Regions from separate parts of the Photorhabdus kleinii genome, predicted to be linked through region 1. Evidence: predicted binding sites of a transcription regulator. Region 1 holds the regulator's gene; each other region holds the start of a gene.
The links. Region 1 encodes Fur, which represses iron uptake genes when iron is present. Its sites were predicted from a motif close to ATAATAATGAGAACNACTATCAA; they were not measured.
Positions count from the first base shown of each region.

Region 2: the regulator Fur is predicted to act here: its motif matches at 3,530-3,552, upstream of sufA (Fe-S cluster assembly scaffold SufA).
Region 3: the regulator Fur is predicted to act here: its motif matches at 1,727-1,749, upstream of feoA (ferrous iron transporter A).

Region 1 is NZ_JAJAFY010000016.1:11,077-23,348, forward strand. It holds gene ybfE (LexA regulated protein) at 70-357, shown strand; gene fldA (flavodoxin FldA) at 532-1,062, shown strand; gene fur (ferric iron uptake transcriptional regulator) at 1,429-1,875, shown strand; gene LG003_RS10080 (beta-N-acetylhexosaminidase) at 1,952-4,627, opposite strand; gene LG003_RS10085 (cupin domain-containing protein) at 5,324-5,773, opposite strand; gene LG003_RS10090 (FAD-dependent oxidoreductase) at 6,340-8,007, opposite strand; gene LG003_RS10095 (hypothetical protein) at 8,652-8,840, opposite strand; gene LG003_RS10100 (TenA family transcriptional regulator) at 9,336-10,103, opposite strand; gene LG003_RS10105 (LysR family transcriptional regulator) at 10,548-11,441, shown strand; gene glnS (glutamine--tRNA ligase) at 11,653-12,272, opposite strand, start outside.
Region 2 is NZ_JAJAFY010000001.1:216,579-220,989, reverse strand. It holds gene sufD (Fe-S cluster assembly protein SufD) at 1-807, opposite strand, end outside; gene sufC (Fe-S cluster assembly ATPase SufC) at 782-1,528, opposite strand; gene sufB (Fe-S cluster assembly protein SufB) at 1,586-3,082, opposite strand; gene sufA (Fe-S cluster assembly scaffold SufA) at 3,095-3,463, opposite strand; gene LG003_RS00985 (Hok/Gef family protein) at 4,347-4,411, shown strand, end outside.
Region 3 is NZ_JAJAFY010000025.1:49,402-53,812, forward strand. It holds gene feoB (Fe(2+) transporter permease subunit FeoB) at 1-1,276, opposite strand, end outside; gene feoA (ferrous iron transporter A) at 1,329-1,562, opposite strand; gene LG003_RS13145 (Tex family protein) at 1,957-4,281, opposite strand.

The DNA of each region.
Region 1 (12,272 bases):
GATACACTAGAAGCTGGGGTATCATGGCGTGCTATATTTTATGGTATACGCCCTTTACTAATTGAATTTATGGCAAAAGAACAAATGGATCGCACCACTCTGGATTTGTTCGCAAATGAACGCAGACCGGGGCGCCCAAAAACCAACCCACTTTCCAGGGATGAACAACTCAGAGTCAACAAGCGTAACCAACTTCGCCGTGATAAGGTGCGCGGTCTGCGTCGTGTGGAGCTGAAAATAAATGCTGATGCAGTAGATGCGCTTAACTTTCTTGCACAGCAACGCAACATCAGCCGCAGTGAACTCATCGAGCAAATTTTGCTGGCCCAGTTAGCAGAAAGTAACATCACGACTTGATAGCATTGAAGGCACGAAATCACACAAATTTGACAGAATTGTCCTGACTGTTTAGTCAGAATAGGATTTTGTTTTTTTATTAATACAATCAGAGCCTTTTCTACTGATTTTTAACATTTTATACGTATATCTCATACAGAAATACACAAATAAAACAAGAGGTTATATTATCCTATGGCAATTATAGGTATATTTTTTGGCAGCGATACCGGCAACACAGAAAATATTGCCAAAAAGATCCAAAAAATTCTGGGTTCCGACATTGCAGAAGTTCATGATATTGCCAAGAGCAGCAAAGAAGATATCGAACAGTTCGATATTCTGCTGCTCGGCATCCCTACCTGGTACTACGGTGAAGCACAGTGTGACTGGGATGATTTCTTTCCTACTCTGGAAGAGATCGATTTTGAAGGGAAGTTGGTCGCCCTTTTTGGTTGTGGTGATCAAGAAGATTACGCGGAATATTTCTGCGATGCTATGGGAACTATCCGTGACATTATTGAACCCCGCGGCGCCATTATTGTTGGTCATTGGTCAACCGAGGGCTATCACTTCGAAGAATCAAAAGGTCTGGCTGATGATAGCCATTTTATTGGGCTTGCTATTGATGAAGACCGCCAACCAGAATTAACAGAAGAGCGTGTTAATGCCTGGACTAAACAGATCTACGAAGAGCTGAGTTTGTCAGAAATTCTTGCAGGATAGCGGCCTATCCCAGTAAGCGTAATTGGTGCAGGCCATTTCTTATCAATAGTGAACCCACGGTAGGTGAGAAGTGACTCGCTTCACTCGCACCTGTGGGATCGCATTCAAAGGCTATTACTTTTGTCAGAACACTGCTTAAATCCGCTTTTCACTACGAAGAATGGCAAAAAACAGCCTAAGTATGATAAATAGTAAGGTTATTCCTGCGTTTTATAAACGATTATTCTGGCAAAATGTATAATGAAAGTTAAGGTTAACGTGGTTTTCATTTTCATTAGCCATGCCTATAATCATAATCTGATAACTAACTGGTACTTTTTGAAGTATCACTAAGTTCACTTTACTGAGTAACAGGACTGAATCCGCATGACCGACAACAATAAGGCATTAAAAGATGCTGGACTTAAAGTTACACTTCCTCGTCTGAAAATATTGGAAGTGTTACAGGAGCCTGAATACCACCATGTCAGTGCGGAAGATCTCTACAAAAAACTGATTGATAACGGTGAAGAGATTGGACTTGCTACTGTCTACCGCGTGTTGAATCAGTTTGATGATGCCGGTATTGTCACCCGTCATAACTTTGAGGGTGGCAAATCGGTTTTTGAACTCACTCAACAACAACACCACGACCATTTAATCTGCCTGGACTGTGGTAAAGTCATTGAATTCAGTGACAAATATATCGAAAGACGCCAGAAGAACATTGCTGAGCGTTATGGGATTAAGCTTTCAAACCACAGTCTTTATTTATATGGTCACTGCTCTGCCGGTAATTGCCGCGAAGATAGTAGTGCACATGATGAGAAATAATTCACGCCTGAACCGCTAATTTTTTATCTACCTAGAGAGGGGAACCCATCAGGGTTCCCCTCTTACTACAACATTATCATGCCTTTACGTTATCAATTCGACTATAACGTTTACCATCCGGGCTGACAGAACGGATCAACACATCACCCCTCACTCTTGGGCGTTTATGGTTGTTATAAACTTCCCAGTTACGACCGCCATCAGTCGAATACTGGATTACCAATCCAGGCAGAGCAACATTAGCCCGCAAGATACCCCGTTTTACCTTAGCCCCCGGAACCGGCAGACGATAAGCAATACCTGCTTTATCCAGTTTACTAAGTTCACGTTGCCCTATCAGGTTAGCGAATCGAGTCCAGTCGCGATTAAGCGCATCTATATCGACTTTATACGTTTCTCCACGCTTATATACCTGGCCCGGAACATAATCCAGCTCCCAACCGGCCCGGTGCCATGCCCGTTCTGCCAGCGGTAACAAGCGCGGATAAATCATATATTCCATCTGTTCATCAGTCCGAACCGTTTCACTCCATCCTTGACCTGAAAGCCCATAAGCGCCCGGCCACGGTTTATCACTTTTCGCACGGAATGCATTACCATCACGGTCAATGGAAGTTTCAGCATTTTGAGGTATGTTATTGGGTGCAAAACTAAAGATCTTAGCTTCATCGTTAAAACGAGCCGCCCAATAATAGCCACGCTCCTGTGGATGAACTTCATATGGCATATCCAGATAAATATAATCTGGGCTAGATATCACCACTTCATAGCCCTTATTTGCCCAATCATTGACTGAATCAAAGCCGCCATCGTAGAGAGCGTCCCAGAAATTCACCCCAACGCGTTTGGTGGCAAAATCTTTAGCGCTGCCAACATGTTTAAAACCATCCTGCCACGCCTGCATCCTTTCAATGCCATTAGCATTCACAATTTTGCTCACTTCAATTGCGAAGTCGCTGGCAAGATAATCAATGTCTTTCACAACACCCTGTTCTATCAACTTCTGACAAATCTGAGATTTAGCCCACGGTTTATCTTCCGCATTTTTATCAATAATGCCCTTACCCGGTACGATAGGACCATTTTTATCCTGGAATCCGTCTCCCAAACGGATATTCTTCGCTTCATCTCCCCCGAAATGCCAAGTCTCCAATGGTGAGCCCGCTGCTTTATGCATAGCGGCAATTTCACCAATGACTTTCTCAACAAACCGTTTTGAAGAATCCATACATGGGTTCAAATAACTGCGACGATCATAGAGCTGAACCGATGTTGCTCTGGTGGTATCCGTTGGATCGAGCAAACGATATTCATTCGCCCCTTTCACATTCCCCTGAGCGATTAATTTCTTATAGCGGGCTTCCATAGAAACAACGGCGGCCCGAGCATGGGCTGGCATATCAATTTCAGGAATAACGTCGATATAACGGGCTTTGGCATATTTCAAAATATCAATGTAATCTTGACGGCTGAAATATCCGCTACCCATGTTGTTGTTATCGGGGCCTGAACCCAGTTGTGGTAACAAACATTTAGTTTCACTTAAATCATGACACCGCTGGCTGCCAACTTCCGTCAACTCAGGTAATCCAGGAATTTCCAAACGCCAACCTTCATCATCAGACAGATGAATATGGAATTTATTCAGCTTGTAACTTGCCATTTGGTCAAGCAAACGCAGAACAGCCTGTTTACTGTGGAAATTACGCCCTACATCAAGGAGAACCCCGCGATACTCAAAGCGGGGCGCATCTTTTGCCGTCAAAGTAGCAATCTTCCTATCGCCATCAACAGGAATTAATGACAACAGAGATTGAAGACCGTAAAACACTCCTGATTGGTCAAAAGCAACAATTTGTGCCCCATGTTGGGTAACATTTAGACGGTAAGCCCCTTTAACCTGCAAATCACCAGTAAAATCTGAAGAGACAATCTGGGTCGCAACGAGATAGCCACTATTCTCTAATTTAATGCCTTGATCAGTAAAACGTTTTCTGACAAGAATAACTGCCTCGTCATTTAAACCACCTAATTCCAGTCTCACCCCACCAGATAAATCAGCATCCCCGGTAAAAATCTGAACCTCTTTTGGTGTCGGGATAATTTGCCCACGCAACTTTTTTGATCCAACCTTTTTGACCTGCAAATTCTTCATATAACGATTTTCAGGTGTCATCAAAATATTATTATCTGTCTGTGTGCGTTTCCATTGATCACCGGTGAAAGCAGATAAGAATTGACTTAGATCTTCTGTATCTGTACTAACAAGCACTTTAGGTTTCGCATCACCCGACGTTGCATACCAGCGAGGTAGAAAATCAGTGCTGTAAATCTGCCAGTATTCTCCAATAAACGGCAGTTTTACCTGCTCATTAGCTTTAATACCGGTGAATTTTTCGGTCGGTTCCAGTCTATGTAAATCGCCCGTGATACGCGTGACTTTGAACTGTTCATTATCTACGCTCAGGACTTGGCGAATACTGTGGAAATAAATCGCCCAGTCAACAGAGTCAATCGCCTGATTACCATTGGTTAAAGTAATATCCACTCGATTACATTTAGCCCAGTCAGCCCCCAGCATTGCACAGTTAACGCCGTGATCTCCCGCCTGATTATCAACGACCTTATAATTAACTTTTAATTGACTCAGTGCATCAACCACTTGCTGCGCTGTTTGGTAAGCATACACAGAACCCATAAGTCCAACTGTTGCAGTCAGTGCTGCTAATGTATGCAATTTAAATTTCTTCATTATTACCTCTTTCAAACACAAACGTTATGTAAGGTAAGCCGCTGCTCAGAAGCACTAAGAACAGCAGCAACGAGCCATGAGAAGACAATAAACGGCATGATGACGTTGAATTTAATCGCTTTCTCGTTTTGGAAAAAAATACCAATCTTTACGCCATATGTAACCATAAAATTACTGCCAAAAATGTAAATCGATTTATAAAATAAAAAACATTACATTAAGAAATAAAATTAAAATCATCTAATCAACATCTATGAAGATTATTTTTCGCACCACAAATTATCAATAGTGAAAAAAGGATTTTTTGTAAAACATGACAGAGAACACATTAAAAAGGAACGAGATAAAAGTTATATACCTCATTGATATAAAAATATAAAATAATACAAAAACGAAAGAGTAACAATATAAAAAACATACTGAAAAATAGATTGATTAATACAAATACTTTCCAACTAAAATAGATGTAAAACTATTTACCAATGATAATATTTAAAAAAATAAACTACCAATTGTGATTTGTTTTTCTATTATAGAAAACAGTTAAATAACACGAGTTTAACTGAATAAAAAAATATGATGATTGAGATATAATTAATATATAGAAAATACCGGGATATTACTAATACGATTTTATCCCGGTGAAATCATTATCTGTTTTTAAATACAATCTATAAAACCTACACTTACTTAAATTCAAAGCTCTTCACGAACAGCAAGACCTAAGTTTTGCAACATTGGCGCATTCTCACATGCAATATAGAATACTTCATCAATAGCACCACTATTAACATGTTGATGCCATGCCCATACAGGAACATATATCGCATCACCGGCTTTCCATGAAATATGTTGTTCACCAATGAGTGAATACCCCTCCCCATTAACGATATATATTATGGTTTCATAACTATGTCTGTGTTTACGGGTCGATTGTCCAGGTTGTAACCCTCCCAGAGTCATACTGAGAACTTTACTGGGTAAATTAACCATAGCCACTTTATGGCGCCTTTCATTTGAGAAATTCAAATCTTGACTCACTTCAGAGTTCAATACATTTTCATGAATCAATTGAGTAGGCTTATCTTCAATTAATTCTCCGGGAACTTTACCAAAGTCTCCAGATGAGAAAAACGTTTTTTTCACTATAATTACCTCTAATATTGTAGTTTATTGTAAAATTTGTATTTTCTAACTATCTTGAAATAATACTCAACATATTTTATCTTAGTTATCATTTCTGCCTATCTTCTCTAATTATCCTAGCAATACCATGTCATATGTCCGTGATTTCTGACAAACGCACAAGAAGTGCCATCAAAATTACCGATAAGTTTTTTTTATAATATTAACTGCATCATTCTGCGTAATAACAGTGGTGGTTGAACTATATTATCGTTCTATACACCCAACCACCCTTTCCACAAGCACGCTTTTCTTAATGTGCTAACACCAAACCCCGATAATATTTCGATTGTTCGCTGATTTTTTATATGCGCAACAAATGTATTAGTCAACCATCAATGCTTTGTGATGACCATTATATTAGTCCTATATACCCGTTATCTTTCAAGTTGCCTCTTGAAATCCATAGGGTATAGATATTACCAAAAGGGCTGTTACCTGCCATAAAAACATCCGCCTTAACCATCATATTGTGATCCCTGTTTCATTAGCGTTAATATCTTCATCCCAGAAAATCATCCCTTTACTTACCTACCGATAATTTTATCCAATATTGAACCTATGTTGTCAGGAACCCTATCACCTCTCCAGGCAATATATTGGTCAGGACGCACTAAAAGGAGCCTGGTTTGATATAATTGCCAAGCATCATGACCGGGAAGATCAACAATCTTGACCGGAATTTTACGTTGATATGCCTGAGCTAATAATTCAGATATATCTGGAAAATGAGATCCTACCCGAAGCAAACTAAACCCGGAGCCTAAAATATCGAACAGAGATACCCTAGTGCCAGGAATAGGTGTGAGCCATAAGTGCGGCAATCTCCCTCCGGGTACACTACTTGGTTTATAATTAAGCCAATCATCATCCGGTACCGGATCGCTATTAATAATATGAGGAGAACTATCATATCGGGCACCAAGTTCCACTCCGATAGAAGTAAATTGACAGCGAAAATGACTTAGCTCAGTATTAATCTTTTCACGCGCCAGCTCACCCGCATAATCCGCATCTTCCAAATTTGCAGGCACATATAGTGATGCTGTCTGCCGGGTATAAGAACGAGCAACGGCAGTATTTCTCCATGCAATTGGACGACGCTCGCTTTCATAAGAATCCATTAACGCATCACCTGCCCAACCATTTATAGACGCAACAATTTTCCAAGCTAAATTGCTAGCATCGTCGATCCCCGTATGCATGCCAAAACCACCGGTGGGAGCAAATAAGTGAATAGAATCTCCTGCTAAATATACCCTACCCTCAGAATATTTATCAGCAACGAGAGCAACACCGCCTTTCCATATCGTATTGCCAAGGACTAATACCTCAACATCTGTACCTATTCCTGCCTGCGCTATGCGAACGACTTCCAAATCATCAATAACTTTCCCATCCTTACTCTGGGTCACAAATAAAAAATCATCTTCACCGTCCAGGCAGATAAATAACATATTTTCCCTAGGTGAGACAATATTGTACATCCAGGATTTTTTGTCTCGTAATAATCCTCGGTGAATTCCAGGAACACGGATATAACTGGAAACCATTCCACCCGTTAGAAAACCTGCCTTAGCTTCAACGGTTCCTTCGTAAACTATACCAAGTTTAGATCGTACAAAGCTCTGTCCACCATCACACCCAACCATATATGCCGCTTGCCAGACTTCATCAGCATACTTTCCATCAATATGCTCCGCATAAAGTTTTACTTCGTCTTTATATTGGACAAAATCTTTAACGCGCCAGCCATATCTCATTGTGATATTTGGACGACTCTTTGCATGTTGTAGCAGGAACCTTTCAACATACATTTGATTTACACGTATTATTGGTTCTGGAACGGGATCTGTCGAAGCCGCATTTTCGCGCATAGACATTTTCTCCATTTCCGACGGTAACGTAATCCGTGCAAGCTCCCATCCATTAAACTTGGTAAAATATGATACGTCCAAAGGAAACTCTTTTGGCACGCCTAATGACCGAATAGGCTGAGATATACCTACACGACGAAAATGCTCCATAATACGGGCACTATGGGTACTGCCTTTAGGCTGCCACCGGGTCTCTTCCTCCAAATTAAAAATAACCGAACGAACACCATATAAATCCAAGAATAAAGCTAACATTAGGCCAACAGGTCCACCACCAACAATAGCAACGGGTGATACAGAAATATTTTCTGAAGTCAAAATATACTCTCCTTAATAATGATTAATAGCAATAAATATTTCAGACAAAATATATCAATTAAAAAATTTATATATTTGTGAATTATCTCCTTTTCCGCTCTCCTCATATATACCCTATGGATTTCAAGATGCATCGCGACGGCAAGGGAGTGAATCCCCGGGAGCATAGATAACTATGTGACCGGGGTGAGTGAGTGCAGCCAACAAAGAGGCAACTTGAAAGATAACGGGTATAAAACAAAATAGTTATAGCCATGCTCTATACGTCATTCACTAAACACCGTTTCATTTCTCTGGCGGTTAAGCTCCATAACTCTTTTTCCTGAGTAATTGTGATACTTTCTCACTTCTTTAAGGAAGCGCTTATATGTTATATATTTTGGACCGTCAAACCCATGATAAGTTTCCCTTTTAAAAAAGTCACTTTAAAGAATAAATAAACATTAGAGCTCAAAAAAACAACATCAAAAATTTCAATATTTTTTAATATTTCAAATAAATCTCCATATCCAATAGAAATGAATTCATTTACCTTATATCACACTATACTAAACAAGGTATTTTTTATCGTTTAATTAATATAATAATCTGATAATACCCCTATCATGCTGTCATACAATAATAACTCTTACGCCGTAGCCTAATTACAAAAAAGAGGTATCTAAATTCTTAGTAAAAATACCGGTGGACTGAAAGTGAGTTGGTGGGAACACATCTTTGTAAATGTTAAAGAACCACTCCATACGTTCAAACTCAGAGACATCGGGAGATTCAGCAAGAATCAATCTTTTTACAGCTTCGATAACAATATTTTCATAAAAACCTCCATTCACAATATTTTACCTTCGCCATAATCAACTCTAATTACTGAATATATAATTAACAATTTTTAAAATCCCATCTGGAAGTTCTTTATTTCTTTCATATTTATCGAGAATTTTAGGAGAAATATCCCTTAACTTAGGTTTCAGAACCTTACCTATTGCCCTTGAGGAAATTTGACCAAAGCTATTCACAACAACGACATATTCTCTAATATAGTATTTCTTCTCGGCCTTTTCCAATATTAGCTGAATAATTTGTTGTCCAACAATATTTACATCTATATTTAATTATCCATTCAATAGAATCGATAATTACTAATTTCGTTTTTTATTTTTTACATTATACGAATTCAATCCAATAATTATTACATAATATATGATTACGATAGTTTGTATTACTTATTTTACCCAAAATATATCCATCAACACTTTATGCTGATATCTCATCACCAGAAACCATATCAAGTACTTTTACTGTACATGCCATTATGTACGCAAAGTATCTCAATCACACTCGGATAAAAGCATCGTTACATCTGTATTTATCCTGATATTGTTTTGATATAGCTCATTAAGCATTGCAATGCGAAAACGCACCATTTCTTCACCAACCGCAATAACATCCCCCCTTCGGTAAGGTTTCTCTTCAATCATTCGATCAATAATTTTTCTCATCGCAATCGCATGATCTTCATCCTCTTCAACATGGATTCTAAAGAAATGTAATGCATCATTAGGCGCCTTTATTAATTGCAAAGCGTCTAAAATTGGGCCATAAACCAGAGGTACGATCGCTTCAGCACCTAAACACAGTGCCGCAAGCCCTCTCAGAGAATCATCACTGCGGCAGTGGCGAAACATGGCATCAATCAGTTGTTGAGTACTGTTAAGAATTGGGTCACTTTTAGGAACAGCATTAATAGCCGCCATCGCTTTTTTATATAACTCTGCATGAGATATCTTTGCTGCATCGGTTCCTGTTAGCTCTTCCAACAGATTATGAGAAAGCAGCATAAAATCTTTTTGATCTGCTAAACCTCCCATCAATGAACACAGATAACGGGTGAAATATTGTGAATAGTAATGGTGCTGGATCATAAACTTTCTTAATAAATTCTGCTCCACCTGACCAGAGCGGCAAGCGACCAAAAATACATTCGAATTGAGCTCCTCCAATAACACCTTAGAGAAAACGTCTTCCCATAGTGGAGATAAAAAGTAACCGGTTTCTTCTTTTTTAAGCTCATTTTGAGTATTGATAGTGAGTTCCATAATAAACCCTTTTAGTAACATTCAACCGATGAAATAGATGATATACAAGCTCTTCTCAAGCCAAAAATATTAGTTCTATGTTTATGCAATCCTATCAATCTCTTAACAGAAATTGCTGTAAAGCCGTAGATAAGTTAGTGACCCAACTCAATTCTACTGTGCTGACATTATGTACTGTATTCAAAGGGATAAACGCAGCAACAAGACAAGTAGTCAGGACAAGTGAAATTTTATTTACACTCGATCCCGTATCTATTTTGGTTCTCATGACCATTTCAATTTTCAGCCTTGAATCTGTGTGGTTTCCCGCTATATAGCAGCTAAAGCAAGATAAATTTTATTTCATACTACAGATTCGCTAATAGTGGATAAATAGACCTACAATCACTTCTGAAGTGACTTTCTTGTCACCAATAGCAACTTAAAAAAGCCCAGGAGGCCCAAGTGAATAATCTGAGTGGATTCATAATCTTCATTCATGTCGCCAAAGCTCGTAGCTTTGCAACCGCAGCCAGACAACTCGGACTCTCTCCTTCGTCCGTTAGCAAAAGCATATCCCGGTTAGAAGAGAAATTAGGTGTACGTCTGCTCCAACGCAGCACCCGAAGTGTCAGTTTGACGACTGAAGGCACACTGTTCCTTGAGCGCTGCAAACGTATCCTGGACGAGATTTCCACTGCGGAAAATGAACTATTAAGCTCCATCTCTGCCCCTCAAGGACGCCTGCGAGTGAGTTTGCCATTGCTCAGTAACCTGATGTTACCCGTATTATCTGCTTTTGCGACTTGTTACCCACAGATAGAACTAGAGCTGGATTTTAGTGATCGATTAGTTGATGTTATCGATGAAGGCTTCGATGCCGTGGTTCGCACTGGGGAACTCAACGATTCACGACTGATGAATAAACGTATAGGGTCTAGCCGTTTCGTCTATGTTGGTGCTCCAAGCTACTTTGCACAACATGGCAAGCCAGCACACCCCGGAGAGTTATTACACCACGCCTGCTTGATACATCGTTTTCCCACTACCGGCCTTTTAGAGAAATGGCCGCTGTGCTCAGGAAGATCCGAAATAGACATACATCTTCAGGCAAAGATAACCAGCAATCATGTCGAAACACTGCTACACATGGCGATTCAAGGCCACGGCATAGCCTGTTTGCCTGATTTTACCGTTAAACAAGCATTAGCTAGCGGTACATTGTTAACAATCTTGGATAAGTGGGCGGGTACTTCAAGCACCTTCCGTGTTCTCTGGCCATCTAACCGTTGGGTACTACCTAAAGTCAGAGCTTTTGTCGATTTCATGGCAGATAATTTATTCCCAAAAGAAAAATAAAATATTTATCAATAAATTGATTACATAAGTACTTAAACATGAAAATGCCCATAAATGACGTAATTAATCTCTTTGACTTTATTCTGTAATTCTGACATCTCGTTTATCTATGACTCAATCTTCTCCAGGAATGACAAATTCAGCCATAAAAAAACTGCACCTCAATGCTGGATTAAGTGTCCAACTTGTGAGGTACAGTTTATTATTTCAATTAATCCTGAGAAATTTTTTCCCAGGTATCACGCAGGCCAACGGTACGGTTAAATACCAACTTTTCTGCACTGGAATGACAACTATCAGCACAGAAATAACCTTCACGCTCAAACTGATAAGTTTGCTCTGAATTAGCATCAGCTAAACTTGGCTCAACAAAGCCCTGACGGATCACCAATGACTCTGAGTTAATTGTCGCCAGAAAATCATCCTCTACACCTGGATTCGGCACGCTGAACAGACGATCATACAGACGGAATTCAGCAGAAACCGCATGAACCGCACTGACCCAATGAATAACACCTTTCACTTTCCGGCCATCCGCTGGATCTTTATTCAACGTTTGCTCATCGTAGCTGCAATAGATTGTCGTGATATTATCGTCAGCATCTTTCTCAACGCGCTCCGCTTTAATGATATAAGCGTTACGCAGACGAACTTCTTTACCCAATACCAAACGCTTATATTGACGGTTCGCTTCTTCACGAAAATCTGCCCGGTCAATATAGATCTCACGACTAAATGGCACTTCACGGCTACCCATCTCCGGTTTGTTCGGATGATTAGGCATACTCAAAATCTGCTCCCCTTCTGGCATGTTTTCGATCACTAATCTAA
Region 2 (4,411 bases), on a different contig from region 1:
GTGTCGGCCAAGCCCTGAGCCTAATAAAAAGCTGGTGCTTTTTACTTGAGCATCACGACCAATCACAATATCGTTATGGGCAAAGTGATAGCTTGCACTGTTCTCAACCCCCAGTTTTATATGGGCGAAATGGGCATTATCCCCCACTTCCGCAGTTAATCGGCTTCCTGTCATATGAGGTTGTTGTCTATCAATACTGACGAAATGTTCAATCACGCTGGCACTCGTATTCGTGCCTACGGCAATGTGGTAGCGGTAATGACTGCTATTCAATGCTTCACTACTGTGACCACTGGTTATATTCAGCAGGTACAGCGGCTTTTCTGCCACTTGCCCAGCCTTTAATGTAATAACCAAAGGTTGTTGAGCCAAACTCTCTGTCAAATGCAGAAAAATCTCACCCTGTATCGGTGCCGGAAGCCCACTTTTGTTATCCAGTAAACTGAGCTGATATGGCCCAAATTCACAGGAACTCAGTAAAGGTGAAAAACAACCATCCACCATAACGACACGCCAACAATCCATTGGAATCGCCAGTTGTTCGCATTGTGCTACTGTCAATTCCCAAGTTTTGCTGCTGTATTGCTGATTTAACAATTTATCCAACGGCGTATAACGCCAATCTTCATGTCTGAATTGAGGAAAACCGGTTTTAATGGCTTTCTGCCAATGCAAACTGGCATGAGATGAATCCTCACCATGACGGCTGTGGTACAAATCAGCAAAACGTGCTAATGCTTGCTGATTACGTTCTGCAACCTGCCGCACCTTTTCAGCTTTTTCACTGTTGGTCAATAAGCCAGCCATAACCTTGCTCCTCCAACTTTTTCGCCAGACTGAAATCACCGGATTTAATTATTCTTCCCTGATAAAGCACATGCACAAAATCAGGTTTCACATAATCCAAAATACGTTGGTAATGGGTCACAATAATGAATGAACGATTTGGATCACGTAGAGAATTCACACCATTAGCCACAATTTTCAATGCATCAATATCCAGCCCTGAATCTGTCTCATCCAGAATACAGAGTGTCGGTTCCAGCGCGGCCATTTGCAGAATATCATTACGCTTTTTCTCACCACCGGAAAAGCCGACATTGACTGAACGTGTCAGCAAATCCGGCGGCATATCCAACAATTCAATTTTTTCTTCGATAAGATCGGCAAAATCAAAGCGATCCAGCGGCTCCTGATAGCGATATTGGCGAACAGCGTTCACTGCGGTTTGCAGGAAAAATTGATTACTGACACCCGGAATTTCTACCGGATATTGAAACGCCAGGAAAATCCCCTCGCCGGCTCGCTCTTCTGGCTCAAATCCAAGTAAATCTTTGCCTTTAAAGGTGATTTCACCATCATCGATTTCATACTCTTCACGGCCAGCTAACGTTGCTGATAATGTACTTTTACCGGAACCATTTGGCCCCATAATGGCATGAATTTCACCCGGTTTAACTTCAAGATTTAATCCTTTTAAGATTTCATTACCTTCAACACTGACTCGTAAATTTTTAATACTTAACATATTACATGCCTTCGAACGACTTAACGTTCTGTCATAAAAAAGGGAAACCGAGAAAATTCATCCGACGCTGTGTTCAAGGCTGATCGCCAGCAATTTTTGTGCTTCAACAGCAAATTCCAGGGGAAGTTCAGAGAACACATCCTTACAGAATCCATTAACAATCATGGAAATCGCATCATCTTCACTGATGCCACGTTGCAAGCAATAGAACAATTGATCTTCACCAATGCGGGAGGTTGTCGCTTCATGCTCCAGTTGCGCCGTATTGTTCTGTACTTCTACATAAGGGAATGTATGCGCGCCACATTCAGTACCAATCAACATGGAGTCACATTGGGTATAGTTACGAGCGTTTTCTGCTCCCGGTAATATTTTAACCAGCCCACGATAACTGTTCTGACTACGACCAGCAGAAATGCCCTTTGAAATAATGGTCGATTTGGTATTACGGCCAATGTGGATCATCTTGGTACCGGTATCTGCCTGTTGAGTACCGTTAGTCAGCGCAACGGAGAAAAACTCGCCAATCGAGTTATCCCCTTTCAGGATCACACTGGGATATTTCCAAGTAATTGCGGAACCTGTTTCCGATTGAGTCCAAGACATTTTGGCATTTTCGCCTTCACATAATGCTCTTTTAGTGACAAAGTTGAGAATCCCCCCGGCACTATCACCACCGGAAAACCAGTTTTGTACCGTGGAATATTTTACTTCGGCATCTTTATGGATAATCACTTCGACAACAGCGGCATGAAGCTGATAGCTATCACGCACCGGTGCAGAGCATCCTTCTATATAGCTGACATAACTGCCTTCATCAGCAATCAGGATAGTGCGCTCAAATTGTCCCGTTTTCGCAGCGTTGATACGGAAATAGGTGGACAGTTCCATTGGGCATCGAACGCCTTTTGGCACATAAACAAAAGTACCATCAGAAGCCACCGCGGCATTCAACGCGGCAAAAAAGTTATCATGGCTTGCAACCACACTGCCGAGGTATTTACGGACCAATCCGGGATATTCCTGTATCGCTTCACTAAATGAGCAGAAAATAATCCCTTCTTTCGCTAACTTATCCCGATAGGTCGTTGAAACAGAAACGGAGTCAAAAATAGCATCTACCGCAACAGCTTCACCTTCCCGTACAGGAACACCCAACTTATCAAATGCTTCTTCAATTTCTGCGGTTAAATAGCTATTAGCTTGCTCCGCTCCTGTCCCTTGAACAGCACCAGATTGTGAATTGCAACTATCACCACAAGCACCGCATGAAGGTGCTGAATAGTAACTGTAGTCTTGGTAATCAAGATTGGGATAATGGGCTTTCAACCAATGAGGCTCTTCCATTCCTAGCCAATGGCGATAAGCCTCCAGCCGAAATTCAAGCATCCATACGGGCTCATTGCGTTTTGCGGAAATGGCCCGCACAACCTCTTCACTCAAACCTTTAGCTAACTCATCCGTCGCTACCTGAGTAAAGAAGCCTTCTTTATAACGATGATCGCTAAGCCAAGTCTGCACATCATCACTGATTTCTACATTGCTCTGAGACATATATTGGTACACTTATATACCAAAGCTTTCACCACACCCACAGGCATGTTGTGCTTTTGGATTATTGAATTTAAATATCTGATTTAAACCTTCACGAACAAAATCCACTTCAGTACCATCAATAAATGGCATGGCTTTCAGAGGAACATATAGACATGCACCTTCATTTTCATACCTCAGATCATCAGGTGCCGGATCGTTAACCATCTCAAACACATAGCCAAAGCCGGCACATCCCGATTGCTTAACCCCCAGATATAATCCTTTGCTTTGTGGGTTTTGCTGCATCAACTTTAGGATCTGCTCTGCTGCTCTCGCGGTGATGGTGATTCCTTGCCATGCAGTTTCATTCAGAGAAAAGGTTTCAACACTATTTGTCATAGTTGACCTCACATTTGTTCTATGGTCATTTTTGCCGCCGTTATCGGAGAACTCTACTCCCGTATAATGGTAATGATAACCTTTATCACTTCAACCATTTGTTTTAAGAGGATATACCTTAAGCAGATCGAATTTTATACAAATGCGATGATTTATGTTCATTTCATATGAAGGTATATCTTTAATTTACTGTTTTATCTATAAATTATTAGTTTGATCAATTGTGCTATTTTGTACTTATTGGCGTAAGACAAAAGCACAAAAAGTTCATCAAAAGCATTATTAATGCGAGCTTTCAGAGACACAGGAGAATGGCTCCATCCCCAGTATAAAAATAAAAGCCAGTCAGACAAAACTGATATAGTTAACCGAAAGTACAGAATGAAGGTTGCCATTATGATGATAATATATGCAAATAGAATTTCTGTTTAATTGAGGCAATTAATTAAACGCATTAAGAAACAATTTTATCTATACCCGTTATCTTTCAAGTTGCCTCTTTGTTGGCTGCACTCACTTACCCCGGTCACATAGTTACCTATGCTCCCGGGGATTCGCTCCCTTGCCGTCGCGATGCATCTTGAAATCCATAGGGTATATATATTCCACTTCCAACATTCCTTTATTTTTTATTAATAGCTATACTGACTGGTTAATTTAATTCAAAGGTATTACTTGACTATAATAAATATTTTCAAGATGTTGCATCTTATATCAATAAAAGTATACTGCCTCCGGGTGCTTGAGACTTTCTGTCTTGAGCATTATATTCCAGGCAGGAAGAGAAAAGCCCCATCCGACTATAAATCGAAATGAGGCTACTCCTAATGCTGAACAACATAAGGCTAGCCTCTTACCTGACAAAAAGCAAGGAGAGAAGGTGATGAAGCCGCAAAAAATCGCAATATTTAGTTTGATCATTATTTGTGTGACATTACTCCTGTTCAC
Region 3 (4,411 bases), on a different contig from region 1:
TAATCGTGATCAAGCGTTCACGCGGCGCATCCAGCGTTCTCGCCCCCATAATGGATGGGACGTTACAACCGAAGCCAACGATCAACGGGACAAACGATTTACCCGGTAGTCCAAGAACTTGCATCAGACGATCCATGACAAATGCCGCCCGCGCCATATAACCGGAGTCCTCAAGAAAAGAGAGGAATAAATACATCATGCCGATTTGTGGTACCAGCGGCAAAACGGTGTTGATACCACCACCGATGCCTTGCGCGAGGAAAACCGTCAGCCATTCTGGAAAACTTAAGGTATGCCCAAGCCATTGAACCCCATGAATGAAAATAGCGACAGAACCACTGTCAAAGATAGGTTGTAGCGCACCACCGATATTAATTGCCAGCACGAACATTAAATACATAACTGCCAGGAAAATAGGTACGCCTAACCAACGATTAAGGATAATTCTGTCAATTGCCTGAGTGAGTTTGTTTGGCATGGCTTTTTGGGTATCAATCACGGCCATGCACAATGTATTGATGCTTTGATAGCGCGCATCGGCAATCACCAGTTCGGGCTCTTCATGTTGCTGTTGTTGCAAGCGTTCTTTGGATTCAATCAGCATTGAGGTAGCAAGACCGGAACGTTCCAGGCTGTAAATATCCCCTTCAAGCATCTGAAGCGCTAGCCAGCGGCGTTGTTGAGCATGAAAATTGTCTGACATTGCACCAGATAACGTCTCAATTTCTTGCAACAGGCAATCAGGGTAGTGAATCAGTGACTGCCCGGAATTCTGCTTATGGCGGTCAATTGCCCGTTTCAGCTCATTTAGTCCCGTTGCTCGGGTTGAAACCATTGGAATGACTGGACAGCCGAGGCGTTGTTCCAGTTCAGCAATATCAATTTGGATATGCTGACTGTCAGCGATATCCAGCATATTAAGCGCAACGATGCATGGAATACCTAATTCCAACAGTTGTAACGTCAGATAGAGATTTCGCTCAAGGTTAGAAGCATCTACGACGTTAATCAGCATGTCAGCATCACCGCTCAGGATATAGTGGCAGGCTATCTGCTCATCCAGTGATGTTTGCTCAGAAATCGTGGTTAGAGAGTAGGTTCCCGGCAGGTCAACTAACTCAATTTTGTGTTCCACGGTGGTAAAACGGCCAACTTTTCGTTCTACTGTAACGCCAGCCCAGTTGCCTACACGTTGTCGGGCGCCAGTAAGTTGGTTAAATAATGTTGTTTTGCCGGCATTAGGGTTGCCAATTAGGCCAATGGTCAGTGCTTTCATGTTTTTGGTGCCAGATTAAATTAAGAGTAACCGTTTCGTTGCTTGCAACGAATTATGCGTTGCATTGAACGCTGTCTAATGTGAGAAATTCCAAGTCTTTTTTTCTCAGAATCAGGCTGACTCTGCGAGTCTCAATTTGTATCGGATCACCTAAAGGCGCTAAGCGGACAACATGAAATGAAGAACCGGGCAACATACCTAATGACAGCAATTTCTGTCGGTAAGCTGGGCTGATCTTCGGAGAAAAACCAATGATCTTGTAACTATGGTCTGGAAGAAGTTGCATATAACTTTCCGGGATATGTGGTAAGTAAGATATACCCGTTATCTTTCAAGTTGCCTCTTTGTTGGCTGCACTCACTCACCCCGGTCACATAGTTCGCTATGCTCCCGGGGATTCGCTCCCTTGCCGTCGCGATGCATCTTGAAATCCGTAGGGTATAATATCGAAAATTAGTCATACTCATTATTATGAAGTATGATTTGCATCCAATTCATAATAATTGCAAATGAGAATAATAACCAACATTAATTTCAATGTTAATCCTATTTTCATTTTTGGTGTTAATTTAATCACTTAGTCACTCAGAGTTGATATGAATCTGTGAGTTTGGATTCTTTCTGGCAGGAACCATGAAACGTGCACTGCCGAAGCAGTGCATCTTACCGTGATGGGAATCTTAACGTTTTTTTCCGAATGCGGCAGCTAGCGCATCACTCATAGCACTGTTTCCGGCTGAGGTAGAAGAACGGGAAGTGTTACGGTTCCTGTCATTACGTTCAGGATGGCGGTCAGCTTGTGCACTGTTATTGCGGCGTGAGGGAGTTTCTCCCGGTTGCTCATCAAGACGCATGGTCAGAGCGATGCGCTTGCGGTTCAGATCAACTTCCAACACTTTTACTTTAACGATATCACCCGCTTTTACCACGGTATGGGGATCTTCTACAAAACGATCGGACAGCGAAGAGATATGAACTAAACCATCTTGATGAACGCCGATATCGACAAATGCGCCAAAATTAGTCACGTTAGTGACTGCACCTTCCAGCACCATTCCCGGACGCAGATCATTCATGGTTTCCACGCCTTCCGCGAAAGTCGCGGTTTTAAACTCTGGTCGTGGATCTCGGCCAGGTTTTTCCAGCTCTTTCAAAATATCGGTAACGGTTGGAACACCAAATCGCTCGGTGGTGAAATCCTGAGGTTGCAATCCACGTAATGAAGCAGGGTTACCCATCAATTCTTGGAGTTTCTGCTCAGTGGCCGCCAGAATTTTTTCCACTACCGGATAAGCTTCTGGATGAACGGTCGATGCATCCAGCGGGTTATCACCGTGATTAATCCGCAGGAATCCAGCACATTGCTCAAAAGCCTTTGGCCCGAGGCGATTGACTTTTAGTAATTGTGTACGGTTATTGAAACGGCCGTTCTCATCACGCCAGTTGATGATATTTTGGGCGATTATGCGGGTCAACCCGGCAACTCTGGTTAGCAACGGAACAGAAGCAGTATTGAGATCCACGCCGACGGCGTTTACGCAATCCTCAACGACGGCATCTAATTTTTTGGCAAGCTGACTCTGGCTGACATCATGTTGATACTGACCGACACCGATGGATTTCGGATCGATTTTCACCAATTCGGCCAGTGGATCTTGCAAGCGACGGGCGATAGAGACTGCTCCACGTAGTGAAACGTCCAGATCAGGAAATTCCAGTGCCGCCAACTCAGAAGCAGAATAAACCGATGCCCCTGCCTCACTGACAATCACTTTTTGGGCTTTTATCTCTGAGAACTGCTTTTGCACATCCGCGAAGAAACGTTCTGTTTCACGGGAAGCCGTTCCGTTACCGATGGCGACCAGTTCCACTTGATGTTTGAGACACAATGCTGCCACGCTTGCAGCAGCTTTAGCCGCTTGCCCGGTGTGTGGATAGATCGTGTCTGTGGCAATCAGTTTGCCGGTTGCATCGATAACAGCCACTTTGACACCGGTACGCAGACCGGGATCGAGTCCCATTGTTGCGCGCATACCCGCTGGCGCGGCCATCAATAGATCTTGCAGGTTGCGGGCGAATACTTTGATGGCTTCATCTTCCGCTTTCTCTCGCAAGGTACTCATCAATTCAGTTTCAAGATGCAGCAATACCTTAACGCGCCAGGTCCAGTTCACTACAGCTTTACGCCAGCTATCTGCCGGTGCATTATTCAGGCGCAGATTAAGATGCTGCGTAATAATCTGTTCGCAATAGCTCTCTTTTGGTGGTTCATCAAACTGGGGATCAGCATTTAGCGAAAGTTGCAGTATTCCTTCATTACGACCACGGAACATAGCTAATGCGCGGTGAGAAGGGACTTGTGCGATAGGTTCATGATGATCAAAATAGTCGCGGAATTTAGCGCCTTCCTCCTCTTTTCCTACAACGACTTTAGCGACCAAATGGGCATTCTTCCATAGATAGTCACGTACTTTCGCCAATAACGCGGCATCTTCGGCAAAACGTTCCATTAGGATATAACGCGCGCCATCCAGAGCCGCTTTGGTATCAGCCACACCTTTATCGATATCAACAAAGGTAGCGGCAACCTGCTCTGGTTCTTGCTGTGGATCTTGCCACAAGGCGTCCGCTAGTGGTTCAAGACCCGCTTCAATAGCGATTTGTCCACGAGTACGGCGTTTCGGTTTGTATGGCAGATAAAGATCTTCCAGCTCTGTTTTGCTGAGAGTTCCATTAATGGCTTCTGCCAGTTCTGGGGTCAGTTTGCCTTGCTCATCAATGGATTTAAGAATGGTCTGGCGGCGGTCCGACAGTTCGCGCAGATAACTAAGGCGGGTTTCAAGTTGACGGAGTTGGGTGTCATCCAGACCTCCGGTAACTTCTTTACGATAGCGTGCGATAAAAGGAACAGTATTCCCTTCATCAAGCAGGCTAATCGCAGAAAGTACCTGTTGTGGCCGCGCTTGTAGCTCATTTGCAATAATTTGGCTCAGAGATTCATTCATGCTGCGTTTTCTTCTGGTGGATAAGCTTCAAATATTCATAAAACCCCCCTTTATACGTTCTGAGAGAAATAATTTCCAGTTTACGTCTAATCTTATTTTGACGAGTTACGCTATAGCAACCGCGATTGAA